Regions from separate parts of the Lysinibacillus sp. CD3-6 genome, predicted to be linked through region 1. Evidence: riboswitches for the same ligand, from Rfam matches in the RefSeq annotation. Region 1 holds a riboswitch; each other region holds the start of a gene.
The links. Region 1 has a riboswitch for S-adenosylmethionine ahead of metA (homoserine O-acetyltransferase MetA). Riboswitches for the same ligand answer to the same signal wherever they lie in the genome.
Positions count from the first base shown of each region.

Region 2: another riboswitch for S-adenosylmethionine. It lies ahead of FH508_RS01760 (O-acetylhomoserine aminocarboxypropyltransferase/cysteine synthase family protein); the one in region 1 lies ahead of metA (homoserine O-acetyltransferase MetA).
Region 3: another riboswitch for S-adenosylmethionine. It lies ahead of FH508_RS22525 (cyclase family protein); the one in region 1 lies ahead of metA (homoserine O-acetyltransferase MetA).

Region 1 is NZ_CP085880.1:2,336,786-2,339,059, forward strand. It holds gene panF (sodium/pantothenate symporter) at 1-525, shown strand, start outside; gene FH508_RS11340 (nucleotide excision repair endonuclease) at 626-997, opposite strand; SAM riboswitch class I at 1,318-1,427, shown strand; gene metA (homoserine O-acetyltransferase MetA) at 1,534-2,274, shown strand, end outside.
Region 2 is NZ_CP085880.1:364,546-366,819, forward strand. It holds gene FH508_RS01755 (glycerol-3-phosphate acyltransferase) at 81-722, opposite strand; SAM riboswitch class I at 880-994, shown strand; gene FH508_RS01760 (O-acetylhomoserine aminocarboxypropyltransferase/cysteine synthase family protein) at 1,108-2,274, shown strand, end outside.
Region 3 is NZ_CP085880.1:4,545,231-4,547,504, reverse strand. It holds gene FH508_RS22530 (DedA family protein) at 1-291, shown strand, start outside; gene FH508_RS22525 (cyclase family protein) at 357-1,094, opposite strand; SAM riboswitch class I at 1,345-1,446, opposite strand; gene FH508_RS22520 (YuzC family spore coat inner layer protein) at 1,556-1,861, opposite strand.

The sequences.
Region 1 (2,274 bases):
GTGATGCCATTATTAACGTTAAAAGTTTTACCGCCATATTTAGCGGGTATTGTTTTAGCAGCACCGATGGCAGCCACGATGTCTACGGTTAATGCACTACTGATGTTAGTTAGTTCAACCGTTGTGAAAGATATTTATTTAAACTATGTGAAGCCAACTGCCAACGACGGGGAGATTAAGCGGGCAAGCTTTATTGTCACTACCGTAATTGGTTTAGCGGTCGTTGTATTTGCGTTAAATCCACCAGATTTACTTGTTTGGCTTAATTTATTTGCATTTGGTGGCCTAGAAGCTGTCTTTATTTGGTCAGTCGTCCTAGGATTATATTGGAAAAAGGCCAACAAATATGGCGCAATTGCTTCCATGATTACGGGCATGACGTTATACATTGTGATTGATCGCTTTTATCCGTCAATCTTTGGTATGCATACAGTGACAATCCCGATAGTAGCTTCATTTATTATCTTTGTTGTTGTAAGCTTACTAACAGCTAACAAATTTAAAGACGAAAAAATATTTATCTAAATACCAAAAACCCACGAGAGATACCTCTCTCGTGGGTTTTTTTATATGAATAACGCTAAAAAAGAAAACCGTTAGCAAGTGGTTGCTAACGGCGTTTATCTTAATAAAATACTTTTTCAAGATTATATTTTGCGCGGAAAGTGTTAATAGCATATGTTTCGTAAATTTCACGTTCCATTGGATCATCAATTTCATACACTTCAATTTTGAAAATTTCATCACGATATTTTTTCATTGGTGATACGTTATCTTCAAAATGCTTTTTAATGCGTTGACGAATTTTGCGCGCTTTTCCTACAAATAATAGCTCATTTTTTTCGTTGTAGAATAAGAATATGCCACCTTTTTCGCGAGTGATTTTATGGAAATCAATAAAACCATGGAATGGTGTGATTTCTACATCACCTGGTTTTAATACTTGCTCACGTTGACGAATTACTAAGTCTGGTTTTGGGAGTTCAATTTTAATCAAAATATTTCACGTTCCTCTCTGTTACTAAAGGTATATGTTAACATAATACCTCCATGATTACCATTACGTTTTCTTCTACAAAAATCAATTTACAATGCATGAATGTTTATCGGGTTACAATTGTCATTGGTTTGTCATTTACGAAGGCTAATTGATGTAAAAAATGATATTTAACCAGTAGATACGTAACTCACAAAAGAAATAGATACTTTAATGATAGTGTTCATCAAAAAATAAACTTCCATTCATTTAAATACTAAATATTCTATGTATTATTGAAATTCTTAATTGTTCATGATACAATTCTTTTTAATTAAATAATCTTATCAAGAGAAGCTGAGGGATTTGGCCCTATGACGCTTCAGCAACCTCTAACAATGTTAGAAAGGTGCTAATTCCACCAAAGGATGTTTCCTTTGAGAGATAAGAGTGAACGTGATAATTATCCTTCTCATTCTTGCTCTAATGGAATGAGGGGGATTTTTTAATTTTTAAATAGATAGAGAGAAAAAAATTAAAGAAAAGGGGAATACAGCATGCCTATTAATATTCCGAAAAACTTACCAGCTGGAGAACATTTACGTGGGGAAAAAATATTCGTTATGGAAGAAGACCGCGCTAAAACGCAACAAATTCGTCCTTTAAATATTTTAATTTTTAATTTAATGCCAGAAAAAGAAAAAACAGAGCTACAATTACTGCGATTGCTCGGTAATACACCATTACAAGTGAATATTACATTTTTAAATACAGCAACACATGAGTCTAAAAACGTGAGTAAATCACATTTACAGCTATTTTACTCGACGTTTAAAGAAATTCGCCATCGCCGCTTTGACGGTATGATTATTACGGGTGCGCCTGTTGAAAAAATGGCATTTGAAGAAGTGAATTATTGGGAAGAAATTTCAGAAATAATGGATTGGTCTGTGAAAAATGTTACGTCCGTAATGCATATATGTTGGGGTGCACAAGCTGCACTATATCACCATTACGGTATCGGTAAATTTGAGCTACCAGAAAAATGTTCTGGCGTCTATTCACATGTCATTACCGATTTAACGGTCGATTTAGTGCGCGGCTTTAGTGACTTATTTACAGCACCACATTCACGCTATACATCGGTTTCCATTGATGAAGTACGTAAGCACCCAGATTTACGCTTACTGTCCTATTCAGAAGATGCTGGCGTCTTTATCGTGCAGTCAAAGGATAATAAGAACATAATGATTACAGGTCACTTAGAATACGACGCGACAACATTAGCTGATGAATAT
Region 2 (2,274 bases), 2.0 Mb from region 1:
CTACCTCGCTGTTTCACCGCCAGTTACGCCTGTGTTTTGTGCTAACTGTAGCAGTTATCGCTTAGGCTCAATCACTTCCTTTATGCGGCTTTTTTAAAGGCAGATGTTACTTTCGGTTCCGTTCCGTTGAATAGTCTTTTAATATTTTCGATATGCAAGATGAACGCTATGCATAAAAGGAGAATAGAAATGATCGTTGGGCCGATGCCAGGTATCCATAAATAGGTAGCTGTACAAAATACAATATAAAATTCTAACACACCGACAATTAAATAGTTTGTTGCTAAAGATAAAATCACAAATAAGATAAGTGCACATAATGCAATTTTCCAATCGACGGCAAGTAAAATTCCGATAATGGAGGCAGTTCCTTTGCCACCTTTGAAGCCCATATGGAAAGGGAAGTTATGCCCTAAAATAACACTAGCAGCCATTGTATAGATTAAGAGCCACATTTGTACTTCAGTGAATTGTGATGCATTAGAAGATAAGTAGTAAATAGCACAGAGAATAGCACCAACGCCTTTACCAATATCAATTAGGGCCACTAATATGCCGTATTTCCAGCCAAGAGACAGCGTTGCATTTGAAGCACCAGCATTGCCATGACCAGTCTTTTTTAAATCTACACCTGATAGAAATTGTGCCACTTTAGAGCCGTGAATACAGCCAATGAAATAACCAATTATTATAATAATAAAAAATACCATGGCTTTTTCCATAAAAAATGCTCCTTTCATTTTATATTCTTTATATAGTGTATGTGCTCTTATTACGTAAATTAGCAGACAGAAGTTTCAGAAAAAAATAAATTTTACTGTTGACAGAAAAAAAGTCTATGTTTATACTGTGTAACAACGATGGAAATTGAATCACATACTCTTATCAAGAGCGGCGGAGGGAATAGGCCCTACGATGCCCGGCAACCAGTGAGTGACGAACTTGCTAAGGTGCTAATTCCTACAGATTCTTACTTGGATCTGGCAGATAAGGGGAGGAAAACTTGCAACCGCAACCCTCTTCTTAACTGAAGAGGGTTTTTGTTTTCTACACATAAATCCTCCTCATCTCCGGTACCATCGTAAAACCATTAAGGAGGAAGAAAATATGTCGAATTTCAAACCAGAAACATTACTATTACACGGTGGTCAAGAGCCTGACCCAGTAACAGGCTCCCGAACTGTACCAGTGTATCGTTCAACAGCTTTCGTATTTAAAGACACTGCTCATGCGCAACGTCTTTTTGCATTAGAAGAAGCGGGCAATATTTACACACGTATTACAAACCCAACTGTAGATGTTTTTGAAAAACGCGTCGCATTATTGGAAGGCGGGACAGCAGCAGTAGCACTTTCATCAGGTGCAGCAGCTATCGCATTTTCAATTTTAAATCTTGCAGGAGCAGGGGATGAAATTGTAGCAGCAAGCTCTTTATACGGAGGAACATATAACTTATTAGCAAATACACTACCAAACTACGGTATTAAAACAATTTTCGTAGATGAAACAAATCCTGAGAACTTCCGATCTGCGATCAATGAAAACACAAAAGCGGTGTTCGCTGAAATTTACGGCAATCCAAGCTTAAAGGTTTTAGATGTAGAAGCAGTAGCAAATATTGCGCATGAAAATGGACTGCCATTAATTATCGATAGCACATTTGCCTCACCATACGGCGCAACGCCAATTGACTTTGGTGCAGATATCGTTGTTCACTCCGCGACAAAATGGATTGGTGGACATGGAACAACTTTAGGTGGCGTAGTTGTAGATGCGGGGAAATTTGATTGGACACAAGGAAGATTCCCTAGATTTACAGAGCCAGACACTTCTTATCATGGATTAAGATATGGTATTGATACAGCAGCGGCTGCATTTGCAACAAAACTGCGCGTGCAATTACTACGAGATTTTGGTCCAACATTAAGTGCGGATGCTGCCTTTAACTTACTACAAGGTTTAGAAACGCTTCATTTGCGTATTCCTAAACATAATGAAAATGCATTAGCAGTCGCTGAATATTTACGTAACCACCCATCTGTGGAATATGTGAATTATAATGGATTAGAGGATTTTGCGTCGCATGATTTAGCAAAAAAATACTTGAAAAATGGCTTCGGTTCAGTGCTTACATTTGGCATAAAAGGTGGACGAGAAGCAGGGCGTCAGCTAATAGACAGCGTAAAATTATTCTCACACGTAGCCAACGTTGGAGATGCAAAATCATTAATTATTCACCCAGCATCAACAACACATCAGCAACTATCTGCTGAG
Region 3 (2,274 bases), 2.2 Mb from region 1:
AAGATAGGGCCTGTCCTATTATTAATTGGCTATTTTATACCTGGTGTTCGTCATCTAACAGCATATATTGCAGCTATTAATAATTATCCCTATAAAAAGTTTGCTGTTTATGCGTATGCAGGTGCAATAATATGGACTTTCACCTTTATTACTTTAGGGAAAGTACTCGGAAATAAATGGCGTTTTGTTGGCATGTATTTATCTCAATACAGCCTATATGCCATATTGGTGTTTATCGTATTAATGCTGATTGTGTACTTTGTATTTAAAAAAAGAAATACTATTAAATAAATAGTAAAAAAAGGTCTGCTTCAAATGTTTATTTGGCATTTGAGGCAGACCATTTTTATTTAAATTTAAGGCAAAATTGCAAATGAACGCACAGGGAATCCAGAAGCTTTTTCAGGCTTTGGCACAATATTGAAAATGACTGCTCCTTTGGCTGGTAGCTTATCTAAATTTGTCATCAGTTCAATTTGATATGTATCCTGATCTAGTACAAAATATTCGCCATCTAACGTTCCATTTTTACGGAAATCCGCCGCTGAATCTGTATCGAATGTTTCATGACCGATGGCATTGATTTTCCGTTCTGTAAATAAAAACTGCAACGCTTCTAATCCCCAACCTGGAATATGGTTATGACCGTCTTTATCTTTATTATTGAATAAGTCCTTATCTGGCCAACGTTTACTCCAATCAGTTCGCAGTGCAACAAATGTACCTGCTTCAATTTCTCCATATTCTGCTTCAAAATCTAAAATATCTTGTACGCTTAACGTCAAGTCATTGTTCAATTCTGCTTCCTTGGACTTATCTATAACAATAAGCGGAAGGACAAGTTCTTTTAATTCTAATTCGTCTAAGTAGCGCGTATTTGCAACAAAATGAATAGGTGGATCAATATGCGTTCCATATTGCCCAGGAAACGTAAATTGTTGTGCAAAAAAGCCGTCATTATGAGAAAATAGCGTTTCAAATTTTGCATCTTCAAACATAAAGAAATGAGGAGAGTCTGGCCCGAATGTATGTGTTAAGTCGACCCATTGCTTAGTTTTTAATAGCTGTAATGCTTGTAAAAGTTCATTTGTCATTTTTATTCCCTGCTTTCTTAATTATGAGTGGTGAATCAATTGCGTCATTAAATACGAACATCGAAGTGAAAAAAGAATGATTATTCCCATCGTTACGCTTCAGGCGAACGCTTTCGCGGACAAGCTCAAGCCTACTACATTCAAAAGTTCATAATTTTTCTTAGAAAAACTAATAGGAAATTAACCATTAATTAAAATAAAAAAAGAGCCCTACTTGTAGAAGAGGACTCTCGTGTAACAGAAGTCAGTCTTCTCATCTTTTGGTGAATTTCACCATTTGGAATTAGCACCATGCCTAAGACTGGTTGCTGAGACTTCATAGGGCCAATCCCTCCATCTCTCTTGATAAGAAAAATATATGAATTTTCAGAAATAGTAATAACAAATACTTTAGCATAATTATAAATAGTTTACAAGTTCTATAGGAGTGCATGGTTATAAAAAATAAGATGCCTTCTTTCTTACCAATATAAAATGATTGCGATACTACAGCACCCACCTTCTGATAAAACAATTCGAATATTGTCTGGCGTATATTTCGCTTCGAATTTCGCTGTAACACCTGCAGAAGAAATGAGTTTTTGGACTTCATCTTGCTTGGAAAGCTGTGCGGCATTTTTAAGATCATGGGCAAACTGATCGGACCCTTCAATTTTCTCTGTTAATAATTGGGCCTGCTGCATAATCGGCTGAATTTGTTTGGCAGATGTCTTCAACTTCAATGTATTAATAGGCGGGTACTGATTTGGGTTTGGAGATGTGGGCATCGCAAGCTGTCCAGGTAAATGGTGGGGGAAAGACGAATTAGCAACGCCCCAATTTGGATATTGATGTACATAAACATAATACGGATAAGGATTGTAATACAGCAGAATTCCTCCAATCTATAGCTAATATCTTAGTGTATCTTATGTAGTGGCATTCTATTTTGTGTTGAAGTAGCCCGTTCTTAGCTAACAAAGCTTAGCGTAGTCCTCTTTTTATATATGTTGCAATGAATGTAAAAAAAGTTCGGTACGGAGATAATATTATTTTTATCAGAAAAAATGGCAATCGAAATGGCTGAAATAAAGATGTTTGAATCGAGACAATAATGCAATGGGTACAGCCATGTAGCAATTTGATAATGCGTATACATTAATGGCAATAGCATAGAGCAAAAAGGATTTGCCACAAGAAA